DNA from 3 places in the Chryseobacterium sp. Chry.R1 genome. Region 3 is predicted to be linked to each of the others. Evidence: riboswitches for the same ligand, from Rfam matches in the RefSeq annotation. Region 3 holds a riboswitch; each other region holds the start of a gene.
The links. A riboswitch is a leader RNA that binds a small molecule or an ion and turns the genes downstream of it on or off. The one in region 3 is predicted to bind cobalamin.

Region 1 (10,931 bases), 730 kb from region 3:
ATGTTTGCCCTTCCTGATTGGTGGATCACTGATATGTATTGTTTCGTTAATGAAAAACCCGCTATGCTGAATATTGAAGCACTCGAGGATAGTTTTATTTTTCAATTGAAAAAAGGAGATCTGGACAAATTGTACTATACGGTTCCGAAATTTGAAAGATTCTTCAGAATTATGATGCAGAATGCTTATACCAGGGAACAGCTCAGGATTATTGAGAATCTCTCCCTGTCTTCAGAAGAACGTTATAATGCCTTTATCCGGAAATATCCTGTTGCGGCAGAACGTATTACCCAAAAGCAAATCGCTTCTTATCTTGGGATCACGCCCGAATTTCTAAGTACCATAAAAACCAATAAAAATAAAAAGTGAATACTCTTAAACTATCTTATTTTTTTTACATGGTTTCTTTCTTTATTTTACTTAAAAATAAAAAATAATGCTAATATTAATTGCCGGACCTTACCGAAGTGGTACCCACGATGATCCAAAACTCATCAAACAAAATCTGAATAAACTAGAATCAGCAGCATTACCTATTTTCAGGAAAGGTCATATCCCGATGATCGGTGAATGGGTGGCATTACCACTGATACACCTTGCCGGTTCAACAAAGATAGGTGATGAAGCCTGGCAGGAAATACAATATCCGATTGCCCACAGGATTCTGGAAAAATGTGATGCTGTATTACGGATAGAAGGAGCATCCAAAGGAGCTGATGAGGATGTAAGAATTGCTCAAGAAAGAGGACTGAAAATTTATTATCATATAGAAGATATTCCCTATGCAGAACAGTAAAGTGAAAATCATAAAGACTGAAATCTTATCAGATAACTGGTACACCCTGAAAAAGGTTACCTATGAAAAGATAAAAAACGACGGATCAGTAGAAATCCAAAGCAGAGAAGCTTACGACAGAGGAAACGGTGCCACAATCCTGCTTTACAATAAAAATACAAATACGGTTATTCTGACAAAGCAATTCCGATTACCTACGTTTATTAATGGAAATTCAACAGGAATGCTTATAGAAGCCTGTGCAGGGTTACTGGATGATGACAATCCTGAAGATTGTATCAGAAGAGAAACCGAAGAAGAAACAGGCTACCAGATTTCGAGGGTAGAAAAAGTTTTTGAATCTTATATGTCTCCGGGGTCAGTAACTGAAATTCTTCATTTTTTCATTGCGGAATATTCTAAAGAAATGAAAATAGCAGATGGTGGTGGCCTTGAAGAAGAAGGTGAAGATATTGAAGTGCTGGAGTTATCTTTCGGTGAAGCATTGCAAATGATCGATAACGGGGAGATCAAAGATGCAAAAACAATCATGCTCCTTCAATATCTTCGTGTAAAAAATATTTTGTAGCATCATCTTTGCTGCTAAAAAACTAATATCATAAAAACTGAATTTAAAATAAAATAAGTATTTTTCATTCCTGGTTTCTTAGCCTTAGAATTTCCCGAAAAGGATGTGAGAAGTACACTTAAAATTTAAAAATATGAAACGGAAATTTTCATTAATTATCTTATTATCATTATCATTAGCTGCCTTTGGTCAAAAAAAGGAAAGTGTAAGCATTAAGGAAAAAGCACTTACCGAGCAGTTCAAAAATGATTATAAAAAGAAGACTTATAACAAATTTGAAGGAAAGATCGTTGTAAAAGATAATCAGATACAATTTGATGATAAAACCATTTTCTATGATAAATCGGATAAACTAACAAGTTTAATTTTACGGGAAGGACTTATCTATCCGCAACTCCTGACCGATTATCAAATGGAAAAATTCATAGAGGAAAGTACCGACAAAACCCAGAAAAGATTTCTGCGTCTTCAGAAAAATCCCCGTGCCGGTTTCGATGTCAATAATGTAAAATTAAGCAATACCACAGAACTAACGTTCCTCGAATCCAGCCCAAAGGCCAAAAGATTCAGAGTGACCTGCAAGGATAGTAAACTGGGCAATTTAATTCAATATCTTTTTGAACTGACGAATAAAAATGCAGATAAAGAAACTTCTATGGAAGAGTTTGTTAAAAATTCAACTTTGACCTACCTGCAGCAGCAGAGATTAGATTAAACATCAATTAATACTAATCAATGAAACAAGGTTTCCTTTTAATTATAATTTCATTTTTACTAAGTTGTAGTGATAAACCTAATTCAAAAGAAAGCAAAAATAGTAATGTAATGAGTGAGGCTGAATTAATTAAGAATGTTAAATTGGCAATAAACCCCAAATTTCAGGATTGGGTTCTTTTTAAAAATGGCACATATATTATTTTTGATAATGCTGACACTATAAAAAGCGTAAAAGATGAAGCAATAAATCAAATGAAAGAATTTGGGCCTGTATTTACAGGTGGGCCGGCAGGAGATTTTGGGACTATCCACCTAAATAAAACTGAGGGTTGGATCGTTTCAGGTCACGGATATGGAATGTATACTTATGTAAGCCCTTCTGAAATTGAGAATAAAAACCCAAATGATATTGAAATAGGTATTTTTGGTCGGAATAAAAGGGATTTAGACGGAAAAAAGCCTGAGATAATCTATATAAATGGTACTAGAAAATAGCACTGGATGATATATAAATATCAACATCCCAAATAATATTTTCACTGCTTTTCTTACCATTTTTTCCGTCTATAATTGTGCATTATAACCGATGATCAGAGAAATCTTACCTTCTGATCTTTTTACATTAAAAACAAAACCATGGAAATTCAAAACATTGATCATATCGTTCTAACGGTAGCTGATATCGAAAAAACCATCTCTTTTTATACAGACATCCTGGGATTTGAAGCGGTCTCATTCGGAGATAACCGGAAAGCGCTTGCTTTTGGAAACCAAAAAATCAGCCTGCATCAGAAAGGCAATGAATTTGAGCCAAAGGCACTACATGCTACTCCCGGTTCTGCAGATCTGTGCTTTATTGCCACAACAGATGTACATGATATTTTAAAAGAACTTAAAGAAAAAAACATCGAAATCATCGAGGGTATTGTTATCAGAACCGGGGCAACAGGCAAAATAAGGTCCGTCTACTTCCGGGATCCTGATCAGAACCTGATTGAAGTGAGTAATTATATTTAAAATCTTCGTGAGCATGTCCCCAGATAAAAACGCCTTGGCTAAAATCCTTAGTAATTTTGAACAGGAAGAATTACCCAACAAAACCTTGCTAACGGAAGAAGGTAAGATGGCACGTAAATTTTACTATCTCAAAAAAGGAGTTGCCAGAGGTTGGCTTAATAATGACGGTAAGGAAATTACATTTCAGTTTTTGTTTGAAGGAAACTTTATTTCGTCGTGGGAAAGTTTGTTTTATAATTCTCCAAGTATTTATAATATCGAAACGATAGAACCCTGTACTGTATACAGCACTTCTATTGAGGATTTCAGACAAATAATTGAAAATAATCCGGACAGCAAGGAACTTTATTACAGCTATCTACAGGAACGCTTACTTAAATATCAGAAGCTCTTTATTTCCCGTATAAAAGATTCTGCAGAGGAAAGATATAATGAGCTTATAAAGCAATCCCCCGAGATTTTCCGCCGGGTTCCTCAGTATTATATTGCATCTTATCTTGGTATCACGTCTGTATCATTAAGCAGGATCAGAGGAAAAAAAATCTAATAAGAGATGTACTCTATATAGTAACTCCATGGTTATTCTTCACTTCTGCCATTACAAAAGTACTGTGTGTGCTACCTATCGAGTCGACGGAACCTAATTTATTAAATACAAAATCCTGGTAGTGTTTCATATCGCGTACCTGAACTTTGAGAAGGAAATCAAAATCGCCCGAAATATTATAGCATTCCGCAACTTCGTCTATCAGTGTAATTTCCTGTACAAAATCATTTCCCACAGACCTGTCGTGGATCTTTAATTTAACCTGACAGAAAACTGTAAAACCACGATTCAGTTTCTCAGCTTCTAAGACAGCTGCATAATGTTTGATATAACCCTCCTGCTCCAACCTTTTAACACGCTCAAAAACAGGAGATGGAGAAAGGTTAATTTCCTTTGCCAATTCTTTAACGGTCAATTTTGCATTTTTTTGAAGGATTCTTAACAATTGAAGGTCTTTATCGTCTAGTCTTTCCACAGGATAATATTCTTTTTTCGATTTATATTTTCAAATTTACAGAATAAATAACTCACAAATTCAATTCAAACAAAACAATATCCTTAATTTTTGCATTTACGCCAATTAAACATCTTAAATTAATACCTTTACACCCTATTTTGTTCTTTAACATACTTCATCAAACGGAAAAGGTTTTACTTAAGGTAGATTAATAGGGAATCGTGTGAAAATCACGAGCTGTCGCGCAACTGTAAGTAACACAACAGAGGTTTTTGTCCCCGAATATCCACTGCCACAAGCGGGAAGGATGACAAAAACTGTTACAAGTCAGGAGACCTGCCTGTTCCGAATTGACAATGCTTTCGCGGTCTGAAGCTTTTGGTCATACAGATGATACTTTTGAACGTATTGAATTGGGTTTTAAACTCAGAATTTATTTGAGTTTAAACGTAATGTTTTTTATGAAAATTAATTTCAGGCTACTCAACAAACTATCCCTCACTGGAAAAATTACGTCTATATTGTATCTTCTCTATTGCTAAAAACTATTTCCCGATTGCGTCATGAAGCATTATAAGAACTTTTAAAACCAAAATTTAATTAAAAGTTTAAAGAAAATGCAAACACACATCCTTGGCTATCCGCGAATCGGTAGCAACAGAGAACTTAAAAAAGCCTGCGAACTATATTGGGCAGGTAAAACATCGTTACAGGAACTTTTAGAGGCAGGAAAAAAGATCAGAAAGCAAAACTGGGAACTACAACAAGAAGCAGGAATTGATCTGATTCCATCCAATGACTTTTCTTTTTATGATCAGGTATTGGACATGACATTATCTGTTGGAGCTATTCCTTCCCGTTATCAGGATATTACATCAAATGAGCTAGATCTTTACTTTGCTATGGCCAGAGGTTATCAGAAAGAAGGACACGATATTACAGCCATGGAAATGACAAAATGGTTTGATACCAATTATCATTATATCGTTCCAGAATTCCAAAAAGATCAGCAATTCAAATTATTCTCCCATAAAATCGTCAATGAGTTTATTGAAGCGAAGGAAGCAGGAATTCATACAAAGCCTGTTATCCTTGGATTGGTAACCTATTTATTATTAGGAAAAGAAAAAGAAGAAGGTTTTGATAAATTGGATTTAGCACAAAATCTTCTTCCGGTTTACGTCGAGATCTTAAAAGAGCTTGAAAAAAACGGAGCAGAATGGATCCAGCTGGATGAGCCGTTTTTAGCACTAGACCTTGATCAGAAAGCAAAAGAAGTTTACCAGAACATTTATGCTGAAATTGCCAAACAGTTTCCGAACCTTAAATTCATTGTGACCACCTATTTTGATGGGTTAAAAGATAACCTTTCATTGGCCACTACTCTACCTGTTGATGCACTACACATTGATCTGGTAAGAGCCCCGGAACAATTGGATGAGGTCATCAATGCAATTCCTGAAACATTAATCCTCTCATTAGGAGTCGTAGACGGAAGAAATATCTGGAAAAACGATTTCAATCAGTCTCTGGTTTTCATCAAAAAAGCTATTGCTGCATTAGGTTCTGAAAGAGTTTTCATTGCACCGTCATGTTCATTACTTCATTCTCCTTTCGATCTTGACCTGGAGAAAAATGAAAATATACTATCTCCGGAGATCAAACAATGGATGGCTTTCGCCAGGCAAAAAGTTTATGAAATTGTTACCTTAAAAAAATTAGCTTCAGAAAACCCGGATTACAATACTTTACAGGAATTAGCTGAAAATAAAAAAGCTATTGAAAACCGAAAAGTTTCAACACTGATTCACAATCAGGATGTGAAAAACCGTATTGCCGTAACTACAGAAAGTGACGCACAGAGAAACAGTCCTTTTAATGTGAGAAAAGAAGCACAGCAGAAGGCATTGGAGCTTCCTTTATTTCCGACAACAACAATTGGGTCCTTTCCTCAAACCAAAGAAGTAAGAAGCTGGAGAGCTCAATTCAAGAAAGGAGACCTGACTGCCCAGAAATATGATCAGCTGCTTAAAGAAGAAACACAGAGAACCATCCAATGGCAAGAGGAAATCGGAATTGATGTATTGGTACATGGAGAATTTGAACGCAACGATATGGTCGAGTATTTTGGGGAACAGCTCGCAGGATTTGCATTTACTCAAAACGGATGGGTTCAAAGCTACGGAAGCCGCTGTGTAAAACCACCGGTTATTTATGGAGATGTTCACAGGCCTCAGCCAATGACGGTTTACTGGTCGCAATATGCCCAGTCATTAACCCAAAAATGGGTAAAAGGAATGTTGACCGGCCCTGTAACCATTCTTCAATGGTCATTTGTACGTGATGATCAGCCTCGTTCGACCACCTGTAAGCAGATTGCTTTGGCAATCCGTGATGAAGTAAACGATCTTGAAAAAGCAGGAATCAGAATTATCCAGATCGATGAACCAGCTATCAGAGAAGGTCTTCCTTTGCGTAAGGCAGAATGGCAAAATTACCTTCAATGGGCTGTAGAAGCTTTCAGAATCTCCGCAAGCGGTGTCGAGGATGCTACACAGATCCACACTCATATGTGTTATTCCGAGTTTAATGACATTATCCACAATATCGCCGATATGGATGCCGATGTCATCACGATAGAATGCTCAAGAAGCCAAATGGAGTTATTAAATGCTTTCGCAGACTTTAAATATCCAAACGAGATCGGCCCCGGAGTATATGACATTCACTCTCCAAGAGTTCCATCAAAAGAGGAAATGGTCACATTGCTGAAAAAAGCACAAGCCGTAATCCCGGCAGAACAGCTTTGGGTAAATCCGGATTGCGGATTGAAAACCCGTCATTGGGAGGAAACAGAAAAAGCATTGATCGCTATGGTAGCAGCTTCGAAAGAAGTGGCTGCAGCTTATTCGACTGAGAAAGTATAATAGAACTGATTATTATTTTTTTTATATTGTAAGGCAGAGGCGTAAGCTTCTGCTTTTTTTGTTTAATAAAATAAATCAATGACTACAGAAGAATTCGTAGGAAATTTTTATCACGAAAAACAAAATATCATATATTTATGTTTTGTTATATTTAAAACTTAGGAGCTATATTTTCATGGGAACTTGGTAAATGCAGAAGTTAATATTTTACCGTAGGAATATTTTCAAAGAAAATTAAAAACAGCAGGGATTTAAGATTTGAAGAATCTCAGTTAATTGGAACTGTTAGAATTATTAAAATTGTAAATTCCAAACTACAGAAGTAATATGAAAATTCTATTTATTTTAATTACAATTTCAGGATCATTACTAGGTCAGTCAAAAGAACTAAAACATAAAAACTACAGCCATTTGGATACTATTGATGTTTATTCAAAAGATTATCCCACCAAACTTGTCGAGGGATCTGGATTAATAAAAAATAAAAAAAACAGAAATGTAGGTGCAATAGGATTCTCCATCAAATAACTAAAGATAGTAATGGTAAAATTATTCGAATTTTAAAATCTGAATCCAATCATTATATAAAAGATCATAAAAATCCACAAAAAAGTATAATTCGCGAAATCACAATTTATTATGATGATTCTCAACCTGACCTAGCAAAATATACAAGTGAGACTTTAATAAATAATTCATTAGTAAAAACAGAAACTAAACTTTTTGATTTAAAACAAAATAATAATGATCTTCCCGGGTTTAAAAATGTCAAAGATTTATTAGATATGATAAAAAATGAAGATTATTAATTCTTTTCCTTATCTTCTTATTATAACAAACAGCTTCAAATAAATTAATAATGAATAAGTTATGATTTTCTGGAATTAATTACCTAATTTTGCACCCCAAAAAAAGGATTATACTATGGAATCTAAAATAGCATTGTACTCATTCATACTTATGGATATAACAATTACATAGAATCCTTAAAATCAATAAAATATATAAATATGAAAAGAGTTGGTGAACATAGAAAGCTTCTTGGGGTAGATAAAACAGTAACATTACAGGAGTTAAAAACCATTTACAGGAATACGATGAAAGATTCTCATCCTGATAAATTCATCAATGATGAAGCCGGGAAACTGGAAGCTGAAGAAAAAAGCAAATCTGTGATTGAAGCCTACCACTTTTTGGTGAGCATTAACCCGGAAACACAGGAAAAGTATAAAGAGGAATATGTAGAAACAACTACAAAATCTAATATTCACGATTTCTATTTTGAGAAACAGGTTCTGAAGATCCAGCATTTAAACGGAATGATGTATGAATACCTGGGAGTACCAAGAAACACCTTTATTAAAATGGTAAATGCTGATTCACCAAGCCGTTTTGCAAGAAGACACATTTACGGAAACTTCATCTACAGAAAGTCAGGTGAAGCCATGGCAGATTAATTTTTTGCATAAAATAAAAGCGAAGGCTTTCAGTTTATTCTGGAAGCCTTTTTTATTGTGGAGAATAGAGTTTAAAATTTTGTTGGCAGCACAGGGAACAATCAAAAAAGCGTATCAAAAATGATACGCTTTTTCGGTTAATTAAGGTTGTTATTTTAATCTAAATGTTTAGGAGTAAATCCGTCATCACTTAGTTCTCTGTGCTCGTAATCAGCCTTCATTTCAGCCTCATAGTCTGTTTTCTCATGCTGACCCATTCTTCTTAGAATTGAATCAAACAGAGAGTATACTACTGGTACGATGATCAAGGTAAGGAATAGAGACGATGTTAAACCACCGATAACTACCCAAGCCAGACCTTTATTAAATTCGGCTCCTGCTCCACTCGCCAATGCAATTGGCAACATCCCGAAGATCATCGCGATGGTTGTCATAAGAATAGGACGAAGACGAGCATGGTTAGCCTGAATCAAGGCATCGTGTGTATTTGATCCTGCAGCTTTTCTAGCATTGGTAAAGTCAACAATCAGGATCGCATTCTTCGCCACAAGACCAATCAACATGATCATCCCTAACATCGTAAAGATGTTCAATGAATTTGCTGTTAAAGCAAGGATAACCATAACTCCGATCATCGCAAGCGGAATCGAGAACAATACCACAAACGGATAAACAAAACTGTCATATAAGGAAACCATTACCAGGTAAACCAATACGATAGCTGCCAATAAGGCAATACCTAAAGTACCGAAACCTTCCTGCTGGTTTTCCATATCACCACTCCAGATGTAATCCACTCCGATAGGTTTTTTATCGCTCTTCATGAACTGGTCTGCCCATTCATTCGCAACATCCCCCACCGGTCTACCTACCGCCTTTGCTCTTACTTTTACGGAAGGAGATTTATCTCTACGCTCAAGTAAGCTTGGTCCTGAACCCATTTTCACTTCTGCAAACTGACTCAAACGAACCTTTTCTCCTCTAGGATTTGTGAACATCAGGTTCTTAACATCATCAATAGACTGTCTGTTCGCATCACCGAAACGGATATTGATATCATATTCATATTCTCCGGCTCTGTATTTCCCATCTGTGTTTCCGTTGAATGCTGTCTGCATTGTTTGTCCTACACTCTGAAGATTCAAGCCTAAAGAAGCCATTTTATCTCTGTCAATATTTACCTGAACTTCAGGGTTACCGGTATCTGTTGATAGTTCTGCATCTACTGCTCCGGGAACTTTTTTCAATAGTTCCAGAATTCTTGTTGCCTCTTTTACTGCTGTAGCATTATCAGGAGCTGTTACAACCATTTCGATCGGTGCATTTTCAGCACCCAGGATACCAATTGGAGCCGTTTTAAACTCAACTCCTGTAAATTTCTCTTCTAATGCTCTTTTTACTTTAGCTGCTTTGATGTTCGTACTTTCAGCACGCTCAGATTTATCAGTAAGGTTTACCTGAACTTCAGACTGATAAGTCGTTGCCTGAGCTCCACCAAAACCTGTTGACTGCTGACCAACAGTGGTAATCAGATCCACAACATCTTTATCATTTCTTAAAAACTTCTCTACATCTAAAGTTAACTGGTTGGTCTTTTCAACGGTCGCATCTTTTGATAATTCCATTTGAACTAAGAACTGACCACGGTCGATTGGAGGGAAGAATTCACCACCAATGAAACCAAATGCTACCAACATGAACGAAGAGATCAGAATAATAAAGGTGATCACTACCGTTGATATCCTTCTTAACGTTGACTTCAGACACCACTCAAGAATGCCTGTGATCCAGTGTGTGAATTTATCAATCAGTCCTTCAAACCAAAGAATGAATTTTTCAAACCAGTTTTTACCTGTTAAGTGCTCCAGCTTACCAAATCTTGATGATAACCAAGGGATAATGGTAAATGATGCCAACAATGATAATAAGGTTGCAATAACAACCGTGACGCAAAATTGCCCAAGGATGTTTGCTACAAGACCTGAACTCATTGCAATCGGAAGGAATACCACCACGATTACCAATGTAATTGCAGCAACGGTAAATCCAATTTCAGACGCTCCATCATACGCAGCCCTGATCTTACTTTTACCCATCTCCATGTGACGGTAAATGTTTTCCAATACCACGATCGCATCATCCACAAGGATACCAACCACCAGGGATAGTCCTAATAAACTCATCAGGTTCAGTGTATACCCCATCAGGTTCATTCCAATGAAGGCTGCAATTAACGAAGCCGGAATAGAGACCATTACGATAAAGGCATTTCTGATACTGTGAAGGAATAGTAACATCACAATAGCTACAAGGACGATTGCCAGGAACAAGTCAAAAATAACGTGGTTGGCAGATTCAAGAGTAAAATCCGTAGTATCATTTACTACCTTCACTTTTATCCCCTGAACTTTATACGCTTCTTCTACTTTTGCTATGGTTTTCTGA
Region 2 (10,931 bases), 1.6 Mb from region 3:
TATGTCATATTGATTGGTAAGTTCAGGTTTAAGAAAAACATTCCCGATCATAGTATAGTACAGGTCATTGAAAGTCGGCATTCTAAAAATCCTTTTATAAAATGCTCTCACTGTTAAATTCTTAAAGGCCAGTGGCTGGTAACTCAAAAATGCAGAGGGTGTCCATTCACTCTTATCAGGCGACTTGGAATTACGTTCAACATTCTCCCGAATAAAAGTGCCTAAAACACTTCCAAGAAACTTAAACCGGTTCCATTGGTAAGTGGTTGCAAAAGCAACCAATGAGGTATAACGTGTGGGAAATGAGAAAAGCTTAAGATCGGAATCCAGATTATTATACTGGAAATCAACATTAGCACTAACATCCCAGTTTGGTGTAATTGAGTAGATATTGGAAGATGATAAATATAATTCTCTCTGGATATATGTATTATCTGTTTTTAAAGCTGTTTCAGCTACATTTACCGTATCCATATACCGGGTATAGTCGTAGGCAAATTTAGCTTTGAGCTGAGTCTCAAATTTTGGAAATATTTTTTTCCTTAGGTGAGCCTGAACAAAATAATTTCTATCAAGTAATTTTTGTCCTTTCGGATCAAAACCATTATTCACAATTGCTGAGGGAATCCCACGATCTGAAATATATCCGTAGCCCCGGACATTCCAGTCTCCATTATTCAGATTTCCCTGCAGGCTGGTCTCAAATCTTTTGGCAGTAATATAAGAATCATATCTTGTTGCAATTGTATCATTGGCTATAGTACCATCGGGGTGTTTTTTCTGGTATTTGTATTTATATTGTCCGTCACTCTGTATAAATTCGGAGCTGAAACTTGCGGAAATTTTATCTGAAAGCTTTTGCTCCAATCGAAATGACGGGTTGAAAAGATCGATTGAGCTGTTTTTTATTCTAAGTACAAGATTTGTTTTTTTATTTCCGGAGAAATAAGGAGTCTTGGGTTGGAGATAAATTGAGCCGGAAGATCCAAAATCTTTTGCAGGCTGAAAGATTTCACTTTTCTGTCCGTTGTATAATGAAATTTCTCCGATATCATCCAGCGAAAACTTTCCCAGATCGATAACCCCGTTTTGTGCATTTCCCAATTGAATCCCATCATAGAAAACACCGACATGCTGGCTACCCATGCTTCGGATATTAACCGTTTTCAATCCGCCAATTCCACCGTAATCCTTGATCTGTACTCCCGAAAAATAGCGTAATGCATCGGCTACGGACTGGCTGTTCAACCTTTCCAGCTGTTCTCCTGAAAGAGTTTGAGCGGGAAGAATTTCTTTAAAATCTTTTTTATAAATGGTAACCGGAAGGATCCCTTTTTCCTTTATACTATCTCTTGACTGAGAAAAATAAAGCTGGTTAATTAGCACAAGGATTGTGATAATTATTTTTTTAGTTGTAAAAGTAAATTTCGGTTCCATTAGCTCATTGAGAATAATCTTGACACTAATGGATATAAGAAAGCAGCAATAACATTGTACAGCCATAACTGCACAGAAGCATTGTTGTCCTTAGCTTTATTCCACGAAAGCATCAAACTTTAATCTTCTGGCAGGTCTTCTGACTTACTCCATTTTTGAAATCCTTCCCATTAAAAACAGTGGATATATACATCAAAAATTTTGGTTTAGAGTTTACAGCAGCGGGTCTGTTCCGGATTTACACCGGATTCCCTTTTAAAAGCCTTTTACAGCTCACCAGATTCCGGCAAAGATAGAAAATTCTTCTTAGAAACAATATTATACTTAATAAAATGATTTTCAACAGAATAAAAACAAACATTCCATTACATGAGTAACGGAATGTTCATTTGATTTTTATATCCCAAAATTAATAAACACACTGAATCTGGATTTAGCTTCAATGTTTCCACCCGCTAGGTTTGAATAGGCAGGAAGCATCAGTTCACTACCCAGGCTCCATTTACTATAAGAAAGTTCAAAGCCTAATTTTCCATATAAAGCACTTCCGGCAGTATCCGGTAAGGCTTCATCAAATTGCTTATTCCTATCATATACTTCTCCCTGTAATCCGGCTTTCCCGGAAAAGATCATTTTTTTGTCCGCATGAAGCTGATAAAATCCGGTAGCTGCATAGTTCCATTGGTTTCCAAACTGATAATACTTCTTATTTTCACCTTTAACAGCATAATCCGTATTAACAATTACCGCAACTTTGTTCTTTTGGTATTTATAGTTCACAACCATCTGGTAATCCCAGCTTCCTGTTCCCAATTGGAAACTCGGATTCACTCCCGTAATTCCTTTTTCATCAAATCTTCCTAACGGAACTTTTATTCCTAATCCTCCATTTAATTGGTGAGATGCATCTTTAGAATTGATCAGCTGATAAATACCCATTACATTCAGATCCCCTATTCCATTAATTCTGATGTCTCCCTGCATTGTTTTTTTTTCATGAAACTGAAAAGGGAAACTCCCGTAAACACTCAGCTTTTTCGTAATGGGAACTTTTCCCCATAACTGGACGGTATTGAAGTACTGATCCTGGGTGAGATCATTCACAAAAAGGTTTTCTTTGGCTTTATAATGCTGTGCAAAATATTTTATTCCTATAAATTGAGGATTAAGCAAAGACTCAAATCCTGATGATCCATTTCCTGCAGCACAGCCACAAGCATCACAATCATCATCAAAAAATTTGCTGGGGTTAAAGCTATTTTCAGGAATATACAAACTGTCTCTTATGGGTTCTGCATAGGCTATTTGGCATAAAAATAAACCCAATACTATTAAAAAAATGTTTTTCATGTTTGATTCAAATTTATTCTGAGAATTTTGGGTTGGTAACAAAGTCTTTATCAGATAGAGTTTTCAGGAAAGCAATAATGGACTGCTTCTCCGCACTGTTCATTGTGAGTCCGATATGTCCGTTTTGTTTAAGCAGCGGATCAAGGTTAGGATTGTCCTCTACATTATCTGAGTAAAAATTAAGAACAGCATCCAGGGTATAGAATCTCCCGTCATGCATATAAGGTGCTGTATATTCCACATTTCTTAAGCTGGGTACCCGGAATTTCATCCAATCTACCTGATCTAATGTTACCCTGTAACGCCCGGCATCCTTAAACTGACTATTGTAATACATTCCTGTATTGCGGAAACTTTCATCCGTAAACAATTCTCCGCTATGGCATGAGGAACATTTCTGCTGGAATAGTGCCATTCCCTTCATTTCCGTTGTAGTAAAAGTTGCTTTTCCCTTCTTATACTGGTCATACTTAGAATTAGCAGAAATCATCGTTACCATGAACTGTGACAAAGCCTTCAAAACCCTTTCCCCTGTAATATATTCATCACCATAAGCGGCTTTGAAAAGATTTCTATACTTACTGTCGGCATTTAATTTAGCAATCACTTCAGGCATTGAACTATCCATTTCGTTTGCGTCGGTAATAGGAATAATGGGTTGCTCATTAAGGTTATGAATTACCCCGTCCCACATATATCGTTTTAAGAATGCCATATTCTGGATAGGAGGGGCATTGCGTATTCCGATCCTGTCATCCACGCCATGGCTCACATTATGCCCATGGTGCGTAAAAGCATTTTCCTGTATATGGCAGAATCCGCACGAAATGGTATTATTTCGGGAAAGCCTTCCTTCGTAGAATAATTTCCTTCCCAGCTCTACTGCATTTTTGGTGACCGGATTCCCAGTTTTATCAAACGTCATTTCAGGAAAATAAGCTGGAAACTGTAAGTTATAAGCCTCATCCTTTTCCAATGGCTCAATAACCTCATCTGAGCACGATATGATATTAAAAAATGTAACAATAATCAATCCTGCCTTCAGAATATTTTTAATCTTCATCATTATGAACGTGGTTTACGGTAAACATTTTAGTAAGGTTGTTGGTTACACTTACCAAATGCGGACTCGACCCCATCATCATATCGTTAGATGTATTCAGGGTAAGTTTTGTGTCACCACTCAGATACTGATTAAGATCGGCCAGAATATGAATCGACGGTCTTATTTTTCCGGTCACTCTAGCCGTTGTTGGGAGGTCTAAAGTAATTTCCCGGTATAAATCAGGAGTATTATTAGCCGCTACATTTCCCATATTTCCCGTATGATTCATAAACTCCTTCTCTGCCGCAGTACTTCCGTATTTTCCTTCCAGTTTTACAAAAACATAGCCCGCAGCCCAGGACCAGGACATTCCTTTTGTTTTAGCTTTATTCCAAAACTCTGCCTGCCCGTCCATTCCCAAGAGATAAGCATTCTGGCTGATTCCCAGACCGAACTTCACTTTTTTATAATTGTTTTTAGGAATTCCGGTAAGGTTTACATAAACGATTCCTGCTACGGCATCTGCCTGGTCTATGATAAAGGCTCCTTTATCAGGATTATTTTCATTGTATTTAAATTCTTTTCCGGATTCATCAATCAGGCTGATATTACTTATAATATATTTTAAAGTAGAAAACTGGTGTTTTTGTCCGCTTGAAGAAGTTTGGGTTGTCTGATTCAAAACAATACCGCCAAGGTTATTGAATCCGTTTTCAAACTTTATCTGTAGGTTTCCCGGTGTAGTATCCTGTGAATTATCCCTATCGTCATTACTTTGACATGATGAAGCACTAAGTAATATAAGGCCAATAAACAATAGAGATAAAAATTTATAAATTTTCATTGTTGATTTTTTTAAATTGTATTTGTTTGAATAGAAATAAGCATCGAATGTTGAAAACATTCATTTTCTCAATCCCAATAGGCATAAAAGTTTTAGCACTTTAGAATTATAAAGTGAATCATGAAACAATTATGAAGAACACATGAGTGTGGAAAATCTGTAATTTTCGCAGTATGTGAACTTTAACAATTGGTGATAAGATGTATAAACAACTTTAAAAAACCGGCGGCCTGAAAATATGTTTCAGGAAAAGAAAAGAGTAATTCTTTTGATAAATAAAAGTAAAATTGTGATCGTATGTTAGATCTGTGTTTTTTATTTCTGTTATTTCCGGAAGGATGTAAATATCAAGAATTTTTTGTCCGGAATTTTTTCCCTTACTCAAAGGGGCTGTTTCTGTATCATTGGTTTTAGCGAGTTCTTTACTCAAATAACATTTACCATTACAATTCAGCTCTGGTTTGTTTTTGTTAACACAAAGGACCTCAACAATATAATCATAATTTACAGCATATTCCATGATGGGGATCAGAGGTCTGACCACCATATAGAGGGTAAGGAATATGCTGCAAATATAATTCATGATCTATTTTTTGCTCAGTGCATTTTCATATCTCTTACTTACCTCTTTCCAGTTTAATACATTCCAGATCGCGGTAAGATAGTCAGCTCTCTTATTCTGATATTTTAAATAATAAGCATGCTCCCAAACATCAATTCCAAGAATTGGAGTTCCTTTTTCTTCTACAACATCCATTAAAGGGTTATCCTGATTAGGAGTTGAAGAAACAAACAACTTTCCGTTCTTATCCACAGAAAGCCATGCCCAGCCGGAACCAAAACGATCAGCTCCTGCCTTGCTCATTTTCTCTTTAAAGGCATCAAGACTTCCAAAAGTTTCTGTAATTGCTTTTAGTAATTTCGCAGAAGGCTGGGTATTTTTCTCAGGCGTTAACATGGTCCAGAAAAGTTCGTGGTTAAAATGTCCTCCGGCGTTGTTTCTGATCGTTGGACTAAGAGTTGAAACTTTAGAAAGGATCTGGAATAAAGTCTCTTTTTCCTGAGGTGTTCCAGCAATTGCCTTATTCAAATTACTTACATACCCCGCAGCATGCTTTGTATAATGGATTTCCATCGTTTGCGCATCTATTGAACCTTCCAACGCATTGTAAGCGTATGATAAAGGAGTTTGCTTGAATTGCGCAAAAGCAAATTGCGCTGCCAAAACTGCACCTAAGGCAGCTATTTTCATAATCTTCATAATGTTTTGTATTTATGGTTTAACATTTTTTTAAAGAGTAAGTTTGATGATAGAAGACAAGGGTCAAAGACCTTTATTTATAATCAATACACTTCCTGACATCCAACTTTTAATTTAATAACTTCTTAATATCTTCAATCAGCCTTTCCCTGTCCGGATGATATTTGCCGGTAAGCTGTGTTTCTTTTCCTTCAGGATCCTTATAGTTTAATCCTGAATAGTAAAGGATAGGCATATTGTCTTTATTATATCTGCAACGGATATTTCCTTCCTGATCAACAAGCGCAATCATCCCGCTGTGATTAAGACTCTCCCCCTCATCTTCTTTATCCCCAACATAGATATTGAACTGATCCGCAAGGTTTCCAATGTAAGTCCGGTCTCCGGTTAAAAAATGCCAGTTGGGAGATTTTGCTCCGATTCTATTGGCATGTTGTTTCAACGTTTCCGGAGTATCGTTCAACGGATCTATGCTTATGGAAATAATCCCAAACTCAGGATTGTTAATCTCCTCTTCGATCACTTTCATATTGCTGTTCATTACAGGACAGATGGTGGGACATTTACTAAAGAAGAATTCCACCAGATATACTTTGCCCAGCATATCTCTATTGGTAATCTTTTTATTATTCTGATCGGTAAGTTCAAAATCAGGAACCTTCATTACAGTATAAAGGTTTTTTTTAAAATAGCTCATACCAAAACCTACTCCCAGGAAAATAACTGCAATAATTGCAATGGGAATAACGATCCTGCTTTTTGAGCTTTGAGTTGTTTTTTTATTTTTGGACATATTTTTCAGGATTTTTGTTGAATTCGTCCTTACAGGAAGCACTGCAAAAACCGTACACCTTGTTCTTATATGTTGCTGTAAATTTTAAATAATCTGCCGTTTTCATATGACATACAGGATCTTCAGCGTTGACTACTTTTACCTTAAGGTTCTCCTTTGGAGTCATCATACTTTTACTATGCTTTACTTTAGGTGTTTCCTGGGCACAGGAAATAAATGATACCGACAGCAGCAAAGCTGTTAAAATGAATATATGTTTCATTGGATTGAAATGAAATTTATAATAATGGATTAATTCAGAGATGTGATTAAAACTAATCACATAATAAATAGCTAATAAAGATTAGGCATTCGACTAGTAAATTAGTTATTATAAATTATCCTAAAGGAGGATGGAATATCCTGGAAAAATAATCTGAAGAATGCGATTTGATATAGCCTGGATTAGCAACTTTTTGCAAGATTTCAAATCCTTTGGCATCAGCAAATGAAAGAATATCATTGGAAAGAAATACATCAATAACAGAAATTTTTATCGTTTGTGGCCCAGATTGCTTTTCTGTTTTAGCGAGTTCTTTTTCTACATAACATTTACCCTTACATGTAGATTGCGGTTTATCTCTATTTTCACAGAGATTTTTTACAATATAATCATAGTTAACCGCATAGTTCACTAATGGCAATACAGGACGTATTGCTATGGTAAAAATAATGAATATGGATATGAAAAGTTTCAATGATCAATTCTATTCCACAAATATACTACTCAAATTCTTTTTAAGTATAATTTATGATGAAAGTCATCGATATTTTTTCAGACAGAAGCCTTACCGAAATTCAGCAAGGCTTCTTATAATTAAGTTTAATTATGGTTAATTATTAAAATTTCATCCTTTGGATCCTTACGGCATTCAGGATTGCAATCAGTGAAACTCCGACATCTGCAAAAACCGCTTCCCACATGGTCGCCAAACCTCCTGCACCAAGGATCAAAACAATTCCTTTTACCACAAATGCCAGGGTAATGTTTTGCCATACAATCTGTTTGGTCTTCCTACCTATATTAATGGCCATAGGAATTTTACTTGGCATGTCATCCTGTATTACAACGTCAGCTGTTTCAATCGTTGCATCACTTCCCAGTCCACCCATTGCAATTCCTACATCACTCAAAGCTACAACCGGAGCATCATTCACTCCATCACCAACAAAAGCAACCGTCTCATTTTTAGCTTTGATAGCTTTTACTTTATTCACCTTATCCTCTGGAAGTAAATCCCCATAAGCATTTTGAATTCCCAAAGTATCCGCCACATATTTTACAACTGAGCTTTTATCGCCACTCAGCATGGTTGATTTTATATTTAATGCTTTTAATTTATTGATCGTTAATTGCGCATCGTTTTTAATGGTATCTGCAATAGTAAGATATCCTACAAACTTATTATCATAAGCGACCGCAATTAATGTATACACAATATTATCCGGGTTGATATCATACTGAATATTGAATCTATCCATCATTTTGAAATTCCCAACCAATAAATCTTTTCCATTAATTGTTGCTTTCAGCCCGTGCCCCGCAATTTCCTCTACGTTTCCCATGGGAATGGAATGATCTATTTCTCCCACATACTCATGAATAGCTGTTGCTACGGGGTGCGTACTCTGGCTTTCTAAAAGGTTTACCAGTTTCAATATTTCATTTTTATCAAACTCAGGCTTGAAGTCCACTTCCTGAACTTTGAAAACACCTTCTGTCATTGTTCCGGTCTTATCCATTACAACATTCTGGATTTTAGCAAGTGCATCTAAGAAGTTACTTCCTTTGAACAGAATTCCATTTCTGCTTCCCGCTCCAATCCCTCCGAAATATCCCAAAGGAATTGAGATCACCAATGCACATGGACAAGAAATCACAAGGAATACTAAAGCTCTGTACAACCAATCTTTAAATTGATAGTCCGCTACAAAGAAATAAGGTAATAATGCAATTGCTATAGCAAGCAGAACAACAATCGGAGTATAAACTTTCGCAAATTTTCTAATGAATAATTCGGTTGGAGCTTTTTGCGCTGTAGCATTTTGAACCAGCTCCAGGATCTTACTCAGTTTACTATCCTGATATGCCGTTGTAACTTTAACCTGGCTAACAGTATTTAAATTGATCATTCCCGCAAGCACGGCATCACCTTTGGTTTTGGTATCCGGCTTACTTTCTCCTGTAAGTGCAGCTGTATTAAATGAAGCAGTTTCTGAAAGCAATTCTCCATCCAACCCTAATTTCTCTCCGGATTTCAATTGAATAATTTCTCCTATACCTACAGTCTCTGCTTTCACGGTTTGTGGTTGCCCACCTTTTAAAACAGTTACCTCATCCGGACGCTGATCTAATAATGATTTGATATTGCTTTTCGCCCTTGTAACGGCCAAAGTTTGAAATACTTCTCCAACGGCATAAAAAAGCATCACTGCTACTCCTTCAGGATATTGGGCAATAACAAATGCGCCAATTGTTGCAATCCCCATTAAGAAGAATTCTGAAAACACATCTCCTTTAATGATGTTTTCATAAGCCTCTCTTAATACTGGAAGTCCAACAGGAATATAGGCCGCTGAGTACCAAACGATCCGAACCCAACCGGTAAACCATTCTGTTTTTATATAATTGTCTAAAGAGACACCGATCATTAATAAAACAAAAGAGATTACTGCAGGTAAAAACAACTGGAAAGTCGTTTTATCTGAGGTATCATGAGAGTGACCGTGATCATGGCCATCTCCTTCAAAATGATTGTGCTCTTTTTTTTGAGGTTTTGTATTACAGCATTCTTCCATAACTTATAATTTTCAACAAAATTAATTTTAAAACAAGTGCAATACTATTGCAAACTTTCCAAACAATCTTCGCAAATCCCTTTAGCAAAAAGCCTTATTTCATCAATCCGGAAATTAGTTTGGATGTTATCTGGAAATGAAATATCTTCTTTACAGGTGGTTTGCTTACAAATTTTACAGTAAAAATGAAGATGCCAGTCTTTATGTGTTTTCTCGTCACAATCATCATCGCAAAGCTTATACTTGGTAGTTGTATTTTCCTGTATTCCGTGAACAATTCCTTTCTCTTCAAAAGTTTTTAAGGTCCTGTAAATAGTTGTTCGGTCTGCATTATCAAAATGACTTTCAATTTCAGACAATGACAAAGCGGCTTCCTGAGAGCTCAAAAAATCATATACCAGGATACGCATACTTGTTGGCTTCGTATTTTTGTCTATAAGCTTATCTTCTATATCTTTTTTCATTTCTGATATTTTTTAATTAATAATGGGTAACATCTTCCTGATAACTTTCTTCCTCAATCTGAAAAGTAGTATGGCTGATGGTAAATCTGGATGTTGTTTCTTCGGTCAGTTTTTCCAGCAGCTGATTTTGAGTAATTGTATCATCTTTAACAATATGAGAACTCATGGCATTTACGCCGGAAGTAAGAGACCACACATGGAGATCATGTACGCTTTTTACGCCAGGAATCTGTTCCAGTGATTTACGTAACAGATCAATGTCTACATCTTTGGGAGTACTCTCCAGTAATACATTAACAGCTTCCTTAAGAAGTCGCCAGGTTCTGGGAAAGATAAGTAAGCCAATTGCTGCCGAGATCAATGGGTCGGCATAGTACCAGTTGGTTGTAAGCATAATTACACCTGCAATCATAACTCCTACAGAAGTAAGCATATCCGACAGAACTTCAAAATACGCACCTTTCATATTAAGACTCGCTTCGGAATCTTTTCTAAGGATCAACATTCCTGCAATGTTTACTAAAAGTCCTATTCCTGCAACAATCAACATTGATTTACTCTGCACTTCTGGAGGGCTTTTAAATCTCTGATAAGCTTCAAATAAAACATACACGGAGATTCCCAGCAGTACCACGGCATTGATCACCGCTGCCAATATTTCTGTACGGTAATAACCAAAAGTTTTTTTGGAGTCCGCTTTCCGTTCTCCGATTTTTATTGCAATAAAAGCCAGTAACAATCCTACCACATCTGTAAGCATGTGAGCGGCATCTGCAAGCAATGCAAGACTATTGGTAAGAATTCCTCCAATAACCTCCGCAATAAGATATGCTCCACTAAACGATAATACAATAAGAAGATTCTTTTTATGTTTACTGGCTGCGGAAACTGTTTGTGTG
Region 3 (10,931 bases):
TTCTAAAATTTCAGAATTTATTACAGATAAAACAAAGCTGATCTGGGTAGAAACACCTACGAATCCTCTGATGAAATTAGTGGACATCAAAGCTGTTGTTGATATCGCTAAAGGAAAAGATATTTTGGTAGCCGTAGATAATACTTTTGCAACGCCTTACTTACAAAGACCTATCGATCTGGGAGCTGACATTGTTATGCACTCTGCAACAAAATATTTAGGAGGACATTCTGATGTTATTGCAGGAGCTCTTATTGCTAAAGATGCAGAATTGGGAGAAAAACTACATTTCATCCAATTTGCAAGTGGAGGTATCTTAGGACCACATGATTCTTATCTGGTTCTTAGAGGGATTAAAACCCTGGCATTAAGAATGCAGAGACATTCGGATAACGGACTGGAAGTCGCAAAATATCTTGAAAGACACCCTGCAGTTGATAAGGTAATCTATCCGGGATTGGAATCTCATCCACAGTATGAATTAGCAAAATCCCAAATGAAGGAAGCTGGAGGAATGGTTTCATTTACTTTTAAATCCGGAAAGAAAGAAGATGCCATCAAATTCCTTGAAAGAGTAAAAGTCTTCACCCTTGCTGAATCTTTAGGTGGAGTAGAATCTCTTGCTAATCACCCGGCATTGATGACTCACGCTTCCATTCCTGCTGAAAAAAGAGCTGAATTAGGCATCACAGATGATTTGGTTCGTCTAAGCGTTGGAATTGAAGATGCTGAAGATCTTATCGCTGACCTGGAAAGAGCTTTTTCTTAATTGAGATAATATAGTAGTGAGAAGGATTACAATTATTTTTATCCTGAGTATTTTTAACCAGCTATTATATGCACAGGTTAAATCTACTGGTGAACTCTTTCAAACCGCCATGAAATTGGATAGTTTGGTTTTCAAAGAAGGATTTAATAAATGTAATCCTTCCCACTATAATGATATCATAAGTAATGACCTTGAGTTCTATCATGATATTGGAGGTATTACTCTGGGTAAAGAAGCGTTTTTAGCTTCTGTAAAAAATAACATCTGCAGCATTCCCGGTAAAATAAAAAGAGAACTTGTTCCCGGAAGTATGAAAGTGTATCCTCTGTATAATAATAAAACCTTATATGGATTTATACAGGAAGGTGAACATGAATTTTTCGAAAACAACAATGGGAAATGGAATAGGACCGGAAAAGCAAAATTTACCCACTTGTGGATCTTCGACCATAACCAGTGGAAACTCAAGCGGGTGCTGAGCTATGATCACCGATAAGCATTATATCATATGAAAAATACAAGAAAAGCAAATATTTCGGATATAGAAGAGTTATCCGGATTGTTTGATCAATACAGGATTTTCTACCATAAGGTATCTGATATCCCGGCTGCTGAAAACTTTTTAAAAGAAAGGATCCTGAATCAGGATTCTGAAATTTTTGTTGCTCAGGAAGAAGATAAATTAATTGGTTTTGTTCAGTTATATCCTATTTTTTCCTCAACCAGAATGAAACGCTATTGGTTGCTCAATGATCTTTATGTTAATGACCAATATCGAGGAAAGGGCTATTCAAAACAGTTGATAGAAGAAGCAAAGGAGCTTTGCAAATCCTCTGATGCCTGCGGAGTGTTATTGGAAACAGGAAAAAGCAATGACATAGGAAATCAATTATATCCGGCTTGTGGTTTTAAGCTCTACGATTCTGTTAATTTCTATGAATGGAGTAATCCGGAAGAATAGAAGGAGGAGGGAAAGATTTAGGAACCAAAAATCAAGAGCCAAGAGCCAGGAATCAAGAACCAAGAGCCAGGAATCAAGATTTGATGTAATAAACATCATATAAACATTGGTCTAAATTTCATCATTTATCACTCATCACACATCAATTATCATCAATAACCCATAATCACTCACACATGACTGAATTTCAAAAATACATTCAAAGATACCTCGATCTTATTCCTTCCGGAAAATGGCAGGAAGAAATACAAAGATCAGAAGAAAAGACAACCAATATTTACTCCGCCCTTTCTGAAGAGCAATCTCATTTTACGTACGCAGAAGGAAAATGGACCTTGAAGGAATTATTATTACACCTTTCCGATACGGAAAGAGTTTTTCAATACAGGATTTTGGCGATCGCCAGAGGCGAGCAGAAAGATTTACCAGGTTTTGATGAAAATGAATACGCAAATAATTCTCATGCTAATGACAGAAGCCTGAAATCTTTACTGGATGAGTATCAGCTGGTAAGGAAATCTTCTAAGATCCTCCTTGAAAGTTTACAGCCTGATGCTTTGGCTACGGTAGGAAACGCTAACGGAAATTCTATTTCAGCAGAGACAGTAGGTAAGTTAATTGTAGGGCATAATTATCACCATCTGAATGTTATTGAAGAGAGGTATTTACCAAATTTGAAAAAATAGAATGATATTTTTTTATCATTTTTTGGGTGGGCTTTAGCCCACCTTTATTGATTATATGCTCTTGTTATAAAATTGTATTGATGTATTTTTTTATTCCGATGGCTTCAACCAAAACCTAACGGAAAATCCGTATTTTTGACATGTAAATTCAATTTGAAAAATTGTATATAAGAGATTCTTTCTCTTTCATTTTTCTCATAATTCTAAATATTAAAAATGGAAAACATTATCAATATATTAAAATCCGGTGGAACTATTCTTTATCCTACAGATACAATTTGGGGAATTGGTTGCGACGCTACTAATATAGAGGCTGTTAATAAGATCTTTGAGATTAAGAAGCGCGAAAAAAACAAGTCGATGATCATTTTGGTGGAATCTGAAAAAAGACTTCAGGACTTGGTTGATGTTCCGGAAATGGCCTGGGAAATTATTGATTTAAGTGAAAAACCGGTAACTATAGTTTATGAAAATCCTAGAGGCTTACCTGAAGAACTGTTGGCAGAAGATGGAAGTATTGGAATTCGGTTAGTGAAAAATGATTTTTGTAAAAAACTCATCACAAAACTGAATAAACCGTTGGTTTCTACTTCAGCAAATTTTAGCGGAGACAAGAGTCCGTTAAAATTTTCGGATATCTCTCCGGAGATCATTAACATGGTTGATTATGCAGTGGAAGAAGACAGGGAAAAGGTTTCCAGGTATTCCGGATCTTCAGTTATCAAAATATGGAGTGATAATAGAATCAAGGTACTTCGGGAGTAGAAAACAAGATTTTAATTATCTTTGCAAAATCATTATAACCATTAAGAGAGTGGGAAGTGGAGTCTGTTTAAAATGCATGGAATTTTAAATAAGTCCAATAACCTGGTTTCTTAATGGTTTTACATTAAATAATAAATATGTTCATTAATCTCAATCAAAATAAAAATCTAAAGCTTTTTAAAATCATTTCGGAGGTTGCAGCCCGGAATAATCAATCAGTATATATTGTTGGCGGATATGTGCGGGATTTACTGATGAAAAGAAAAGCGTCTACAGATATTGATTTTGTTACTGAACAAAGCGGAATAGAGCTTGCACAAAGCGTGGCTGCGGAAATTGATCCGAAAATGAAGGTTTCCGTGTTCAAAACCTATGGAACCGCAATGATCAAATATAAAGATCTTGAGCTGGAATTTGTGGGAGCAAGAAAGGAAAGCTATAATGAAAACAGCCGAAAGCCGGAAGTGGAAGGGGGAACATTGGAAGATGACCAGAAGAGAAGGGATTTCACGATCAATGCAATGGCAATTTCTTTAAATAAAGATAATTTCGGGGAACTTATAGACCCGTTTAATGGAGTAGAAGATTTAGAAAAAGGAATATTAAGAACCCCTTTAGAACCTGCACAGACGTATTCTGATGATCCCTTGAGAATGATGAGAGCGGTTCGTTTTGCTTCTACCTTACAGTTTACGATAGAGGAAAACTCGTTATCCGCAATCAGCCAGGAGGTAGAAAGGATTAAAATTGTTTCGAAGGAGAGGGTTATGGTAGAATTCAATAAGATTATGCTTTCTGAAAAGCCGTCTATTGGATTAAGCCTGCTGGAACAAACCGGTCTTTTAAAATACATCATTCCTGAATTGATTGAACTGAAAGGGGTAGAAGAGGTGGAAGGACAGACCCATAAAGATAACTTTTACCATACTTTGGAGGTTGTAGATAATATTTCCGTCAATACAGACAAACTTTGGTTGCGTTGGGCAGCATTACTTCATGATATTGGAAAAGCACCCACTAAAAAATTTGTTGAAGGAACCGGCTGGACTTTCCATGGTCATGAATTTTTGGGATCGAAAATGGTGAAAACCCTTTTCCAAAAGCTTAAACTTCCCTTAGGGCCAGATATGAAGTATGTACAGAAAATGGTCAAACTTTCATCCCGCCCGATCGCTTTGATTACGGATGATGCTTCTGATTCTGCTCTAAGAAGACTTTTATTCGACGCTGGTGAAGATCTTGAAGATCTGTTTACGCTTTGTAAGGCGGATATCACCACGAAAAATTCAAAAAAACAGGAAAAGTTCAAGAGGAACTTCGAATATGTAGCGGTAAAGATAAAAGAAGTAGAAGAGAAGGACCAGGTAAGGAACTTTCAGCCTCCTATATCCGGAGAAGAAATCATGGAGATGTTTCAGCTGAAGCCGGGACGTGAAATTGGAATTCTGAAAGAGAAGGTTAAAGAAGCTATTCTTGAAGGTGAAATCCAGAATGATCATGAAGAAGCAAAAAAGTATGTTATTGCAGAAGCTGAAAAGTTAGGATTGATCATCTGAGTCCAAAACTATCAATTGAAAAAAGAAAAAGATCCGGAGATTTCATTTCCGGATCTTTTTTATTTGGATGTTGTCTGGTTTCTGTAGAAGAAATCCGGGCTGCCTAAGGCAGCCCGGAAAAAACACAAATGATGAAAAAAAAATAAAATTTATTAGTCTATTAAAAAGTAGAAACTTCTTAATTTAAATACACGCCATTAGTCCCCTTACCTGTTGTAAAGGATTTGATTTTTGATCCTGAAGTAGTATATACTGTAACCTCACTGTCTTCAGTAAAGTTCTTCACATCAGACGTAAAAATCTTTCCATCTACAACACTGAATCCGTAAAGTGTATAGTATTGTCCTCCGTCTACAGCAGTAATAATAGGAGTTGTAGGAGGAGTAGTTGCCGCCATAACCATTGAGTATACTTTATTTGCTGAAGAGAAGAAATATCTTCCACCATCAATCTGAAGATTGGTTGCATTAGGAATACCTGTCAACGTTGTTGTTTTCGTAATGCTTCCGGTACTTGAAATCTGATAAATATATGAGTCAGTAGTTCCTGTAGCAATAACATATACATTACCATTGTAGGAAATTGTTTTGTTGATATTTACATTGGGCAATGTAATTACAGATTGTACATCATTATTCGAAGTATTGATGTAAGTTATTTTGTTTCCGAATCCAAAGCTTGCATTTTGAACAAAAATATTTCCTCCTGCTTCAACAATTCTTTCAACGTTATCCGTGAATGTAATTTTCTTAACAAAAGATAGATCTGAATTTTTATAAATACTTACATATTTAGCTCCCTGATATTTATCATTGGTTACATAGATATTATTATTGGCAACTGCAACATAACGGGGATTATCTATTTGATTGGTAATTTCACCTGCACTTTTAAAAGTATATCGATTTACTACCTGGATTTTATTTGAGTTGTTTAACAAGAGATACGCTTTATCCCCGTTGAATGCCATAGCTTGTAAAACATCACCCAATTGGTTTCCATTATTATTTTTGGAAAAGATGCTGTTTTGACTAAAAGTTAAGTCTCTTGAAACGAAAGTTACTTCTGCATTTGGCTTTCCGAAATTTCCTTCGTTCGAAATTAAATATCCGTTTTCATAAGTTACTACAGGCAAAGTATTATCGCTATCAGTACTACAGGAAATATTGAAAAGTAGTACTACAGCAAATAAAAGTTGTAAAAGTCTAGTTATTTTCATGTTATTTTTTATTAAAAATTTATCGTTGCGGAAATACTGTAATTACGTTTTGGCATCGGATAATAAGACACCGTTTCATAAACAGTATTGGTTAAATTATTGATTTTAAAACCTAAGACATATTTTTTTAAGATCGTTGCTGATACACCCGTGTTCATGACGAAATAAGAATCTATGGCATCTTCTCTTTTTTCATCTGTTGTAGTGTATGTAAGACCATTAAAAACTCCCTGAACATAAAGTTTTAGGAAAGAATACTGATAATCAAAATTTCCAAAAACCTTATGGAGAGGGACATACATCATTTGCTTTTTAGTTTCCTGATTGATGGATTTTGCAAGTGTATATCCTATATTAAATCTAAAATGGTGTTCTTTAAGCTGTTTATCAAAAGTAATCTGTGATTCTAAACCATAAGATTTCACTTTATTGATATTAACTGGTGACCAATATCCGTAAGCTGTCGGCAACCACACTATATTATCCGATATATAAAGATAATACGGACTTAATGCAAGTTTAAAATTACCCCATTTAAACTCATGGTCCATATCCATCTGGTAAGACCTTTCCGGTTTTAGGTTTGGATTTCCTCCGGGATTCCAATACAGATCATTGAATGTTGGAAATCTGAAATTTCTGGATACATTTACTCCAAGATTATACCATTGTACCGGACTCCATTTTCCTGAGAATGAGTAAAGCAATGGTGAGCTTATATTCTCCACAAAATCCTTTTTAACACCAGCTTCAAAACGCAGATCTTTCGTCGGAAAATATCGTATTAATCCCGCTAAAGAGCCTACATTTCTACTTACATTACCAATTCCTTCAGTTTTTACACCTTGGAGATCAGGCTGATACCCTTCACCTTTGTTTACCTGGAATTCGGTGATGATGTTGACATTAAGTTCAGGTACGATGAAATAATTAAAATCATTTTTAAAGATATAATTTTTCCCTGTTGAACCACTGGTCTTCGGGGCATTATAATTGCCAAAATATTGGAAATTTTCTTCTGTGTAAGCAGCTTTTAAGCTATTTGAAAATTTATTTTTAGTAATATCCCAGGAAAGTAAGCTTCTGGTGCTTTGTGTCTCGTATTTTGTACGGTTGCCATTCTCTACAAAAATCGGATAATTCTGTGTCGAATCAAAAAACTGACTTTGCCATGAGATCGTCTGATGTCTCGCAATTTTATAGGAGATTCCAACATTAAACGTACTGTTAAAGTATTTGCCGTTTCTATTAATATAGTTTTTTTCTTCGACTTTATAATCATTCTGACTGATCGAATGATTTCCTGAGACTTTAAAACTCAGCTTTTCATTGCTGTAGGAGGCCGTTCCGAAATTATTAAAAGTACCAAATGATCCACCCTCAGAATACAGGGAGGCTTTAAAACCTTTATTGAAATCCAGATTATTATTGAGATGTATACTTCCGCCGATTGCACCACTTCCGTATATTACACTTCCGCCACCGGCTTTCACTCCGATCTCATCATATCCGAAAAGAGGAATATTATTAATGTCTCCCTGACCAAGAAATATCGAATTGATATTGATTCCATTCCAAACAAAGGCTGTCTGTGGAGCAGAGGTTCCTCTGAACGAAGGCGAAGAAACTGCACCTCGTCCGTTTTCCTTGATATAAATACTGGATTGGAAGCGTAAAAGTTCTGAAAGATTCGTGGAATTCTTTTCAGCATCCTGAGGAGTAATGGGAGTAACCTTATGAAAAAGTTTTACCTTGTTCATCTGATTGTCAAAAATATAAACGGTATCGATTGCTTTCTCTTGTCCCAGACAAAGAAAATAAGCAGATGACGATAAAAGCAGTACTAAGGTTTTTTTCATACTATTTTACTTTTCCACCGAAAGCAATATATTTTTGATATTATCATTTTGGCAGGTCTCCTGACTTTCGCATTTCTATACCTTCCCGTTTTCACAGTGGTTTATTATAGAAATTTTAATTGCGATCTACAGTTGCGGGGACAGTCTGGGATTTTCACCCAATTCCCTATTATTTCAATAGCTTGAAAACCAAAATTTTTGCAAAGATAAGTTTTTAAAAAGAAATCTCAGTCGTATCTGTTAATTTGTAATCAAAACAATGGTCTGCAGAAAAAATAACGTTTCCCAGAACCTCAGAATTGAGAGTTTCACGATTACAAGAACGTCGAGTCAAAGTAAAATGGCAATAGATCTTTAATCGAATTTACCTTAACGATTTCATCATTCATACTGGAAAAATAAAGATCAATATTTTCTTTTTGTTTTGTTTCGTATTCAATAAGACTTTGTCTGCAGGCGCCACACGGGGGAATCGGTGGTGTTTTTTCAGAAGATTCTTTAGGGCCTCCTACGATAAAAATCTTTTTGATCTTTTCCTCAGGGAAATTTGCACCTATCCAGAATAGAGCTGTTCTTTCAGCACAAAGTCCGGATGGAAAAGCTGCATTTTCCTGATTGTTACCGGAAAATACTTCTCCGTTTTCAAGTAATACGGAGCACCCGACCAAAAATTGGGAATAAGGGGCATAAGCATTTTCGCGGGCTTGTTTTGCTCTTTCGAAAAGTTTTTTTTCTATATCGTTCAGTTCAGAGCTATTTTTAAAATATTCGTAGCCGATCTGTATATCTTTTTTCATATATTTATTGGAGCCTAAAAAGGGGAGGTAAAATTAGTTCTTTTTAATCACGTGGGCAACCCGGGATTATTTCCTCTTCATTAGTAAAATTCAAAAATTAATAGACAATGTTATATACTCCGATACAATTCAGAAATATTAAACTCTCTAACCGATGGGTTATGTCACCTATGTGTATGTATTCAAGTGAAAACGGAATGGCTAATGACTTTCATTTCGTACATTACGGAAGCAGATCACAAGGTGGTACCGGACTGATAATGATTGAAGCAACGGGTGTTGAACCCCGGGGAAGGATCACTAATAAATGTATGGGAATATGGAATGACGAACAGGCTGAAAAACTTCAGCAGATTGTCAACTTTGTCCACTCCAATTCTGAGAGTAAAATCGGAATCCAGCTGGCACATGCCGGAAGAAAAGGCTCTACCTGGAATAATATTCAAATTCCAGTGGAAGAGGGGTGGGAAACTCTGGCACCTAGCCCGATTCCTTATCATCCTACAGAAAGAATTCCACACGCTCTGACGCTGGAAGAAATCAAAACTCAGGTTCAGAATTTTAAAGAAGCTGCAAGAAGAGCTGTGAAAGCAGGATTTGATATTATAGAGATCCACGGAGCGCATGGATATTTAGTTCATCAGTTTTTATCTCCGCTTTCGAATATACGAACAGATGAATATGGAGGCAGCTTCGAAAACAGAATACGATTTTTAATAGAAATAGTAGATGCGGTAAACGATGAACTGAATGATAATACTGCATTGTTTGTGAGAATCTCAGGAACAGAATATGCTGAAAATGGATGGGATATCGAAAGCAGTGTAGAGCTTGCAAAAATACTGAAGCAGCATAAGGTGGATTTAGTGGACGTTTCAAGTGGTGGGAATATTCATGGAGCAAAGATTGCTGTCTTTGAAGGTTATCAGGTCCCCTTATCATCACAGGTAAAAAATAAAGCTGAAGTGAAGACGGGAGCAGTAGGTTTGATCACAAAAATAGAGCAGGCTGAGGATATTTTACAGAAGGGTGATGCCGATCTTATTTTTGTAGCCAGGGAAATTCTTAGAAATCCATATATTGCAGTTCAGGGATCCTTTGAAATGAATGAAAACTGTTTTTTCCCACATCAATATCTAAGAGCTAAAATTTCTTCTTAATTTTAGAAACCAAAATAAAAGTTCAGGAAATGAAGATTGAAGATTTTATGCTACCTTGTCCAAGTAAAAAATTCTTAGGAATTGAATGTTTTGGTTGTGGTACCCAAAGGGCAATTGTTTTAGTCTTTGAAGGAAAATTTTCAGAGGCTTTTCATATGTTTCCTGCGGTCTACACCTTACTTCTTTTTTTGTTTATGGTAGGAGTGAACTTTATTGATAAAAAAAGAAGCTATGGTAATATACTGGTTTTTTTAGCCATTATTAATTCAATTATCATGGTGGTTTCTTATTTTTATAAACATCCTTTAACATTACATTAAATTATTAAAATAACTAACTATGAATCAAAAATTACCAAACGCGACAACCGTACTAGTACTAGGAATCGTCGCTATCCTCGGAAGCTGTTGTTGTAACGGGATTGTAGGTGTAATCTGTGGATTAATCGGAATGAATCTGTACAATAAAGATAATGCGCTGTATCTTCAGAATCCGGGAGTATATTCAGACTATGATAACCTTAAAACAGGAAGAATATTATGCATCATTGGTCTGATTATAGGAGTTCTGAGTCTTGCCTATATGATCTTTGTCCTTTCTACTGTCGGTTGGGACGGATATATGGAGCAGATTAATCAGCTTAAAAATATGGGAAAATAACTTTAATGATATGATCGAACTGAATGACCGCAATTTTGCGGTCATTTTTTGTTGGTAGGTTGTTTGTAATTTTCTTTAATATGATATGTAAATAGGGAATTTTATCGGAAACATGATTTATTTAATGGTATTTATTCATGTAAACCAGTATGTTATTAGTAAATTGAAGTATATAAATTTCAAATATTAATTATATGAAAGCAGTACGTTTTTTCGGACATAAAGATGTCCGTGTTGTAGATGATATGGAAATCCCAAAACCATCAGGAGAAGAAGTATTATTAAAGATTGGAGGTGCCGGTGTTTGTCATTCGGATTTGCATATTATAGATGAAGGTACAGTTTCAGGTTCTGTTTTTACTTTGGGACATGAGAATGCGGGATGGATTGAAGAAATCGGTTCAGATGTCAAAGGATATAAAAAAGGGGATGCTGTCTTAGTCTATGGACCTTGGGGCTGCGGGCATTGTAAACCCTGTCAGCAATCAAAAGAGAACTA

Region 1: another riboswitch for cobalamin. It lies ahead of metE (5-methyltetrahydropteroyltriglutamate--homocysteine S-methyltransferase); the one in region 3 lies ahead of AAEU33_RS10230 (TonB-dependent receptor).
Region 2: another riboswitch for cobalamin. It lies ahead of AAEU33_RS03080 (TonB-dependent receptor); the one in region 3 lies ahead of AAEU33_RS10230 (TonB-dependent receptor).

What each region holds. Positions count from the first base shown of each region.
Region 1 covers NZ_CP151793.1:2,932,440-2,943,370, reverse strand. Annotated here, with positions in the region: gene AAEU33_RS13300 (Crp/Fnr family transcriptional regulator) at 1-369, shown strand, start outside; gene AAEU33_RS13295 (DUF4406 domain-containing protein) at 437-796, shown strand; gene nudK (GDP-mannose pyrophosphatase NudK) at 783-1,364, shown strand; gene AAEU33_RS13285 (hypothetical protein) at 1,498-2,079, shown strand; gene AAEU33_RS13280 (hypothetical protein) at 2,100-2,576, shown strand; gene AAEU33_RS13275 (VOC family protein) at 2,718-3,098, shown strand; gene AAEU33_RS13270 (Crp/Fnr family transcriptional regulator) at 3,112-3,645, shown strand; gene AAEU33_RS13265 (Lrp/AsnC family transcriptional regulator) at 3,659-4,120, opposite strand; cobalamin riboswitch at 4,275-4,461, shown strand; gene metE (5-methyltetrahydropteroyltriglutamate--homocysteine S-methyltransferase) at 4,720-7,029, shown strand; gene AAEU33_RS13255 (hypothetical protein) at 7,357-7,557, shown strand; gene AAEU33_RS13250 (KTSC domain-containing protein) at 8,040-8,486, shown strand; gene AAEU33_RS13245 (efflux RND transporter permease subunit) at 8,642-10,931, opposite strand, start outside.
Region 2 covers NZ_CP151793.1:632,828-643,758, forward strand. Annotated here, with positions in the region: gene AAEU33_RS03080 (TonB-dependent receptor) at 1-1,437, opposite strand, end outside; cobalamin riboswitch at 1,549-1,733, opposite strand; gene AAEU33_RS03085 (transporter) at 1,834-2,787, opposite strand; gene AAEU33_RS03090 (cytochrome c peroxidase) at 2,801-3,853, opposite strand; gene AAEU33_RS03095 (MbnP family protein) at 3,840-4,676, opposite strand; gene AAEU33_RS03100 (hypothetical protein) at 4,891-5,259, opposite strand; gene AAEU33_RS03105 (superoxide dismutase) at 5,263-5,937, opposite strand; gene AAEU33_RS03110 (SCO family protein) at 6,047-6,739, opposite strand; gene AAEU33_RS03115 (YHS domain-containing protein) at 6,717-6,992, opposite strand; gene AAEU33_RS03120 (hypothetical protein) at 7,108-7,467, opposite strand; gene AAEU33_RS03125 (heavy metal translocating P-type ATPase) at 7,610-9,568, opposite strand; gene AAEU33_RS03130 (transcriptional repressor) at 9,613-10,032, opposite strand; gene AAEU33_RS03135 (cation diffusion facilitator family transporter) at 10,049-10,931, opposite strand, start outside.
Region 3 covers NZ_CP151793.1:2,203,226-2,214,156, forward strand. Annotated here, with positions in the region: gene AAEU33_RS10195 (cystathionine gamma-synthase) at 1-769, shown strand, start outside; gene AAEU33_RS10200 (nuclear transport factor 2 family protein) at 786-1,265, shown strand; gene AAEU33_RS10205 (GNAT family N-acetyltransferase) at 1,278-1,730, shown strand; gene AAEU33_RS10210 (DinB family protein) at 1,907-2,416, shown strand; gene AAEU33_RS10215 (L-threonylcarbamoyladenylate synthase) at 2,633-3,181, shown strand; gene AAEU33_RS10220 (HD domain-containing protein) at 3,319-4,737, shown strand; gene AAEU33_RS10225 (hypothetical protein) at 4,916-5,956, opposite strand; gene AAEU33_RS10230 (TonB-dependent receptor) at 5,968-7,815, opposite strand; cobalamin riboswitch at 7,848-8,024, opposite strand; gene AAEU33_RS10235 (cytidine deaminase) at 8,130-8,612, opposite strand; gene namA (NADPH dehydrogenase NamA) at 8,720-9,772, shown strand; gene AAEU33_RS10245 (DUF2752 domain-containing protein) at 9,802-10,092, shown strand; gene AAEU33_RS10250 (CCC motif membrane protein) at 10,112-10,432, shown strand; gene AAEU33_RS10255 (NAD(P)-dependent alcohol dehydrogenase) at 10,627-10,931, shown strand, end outside.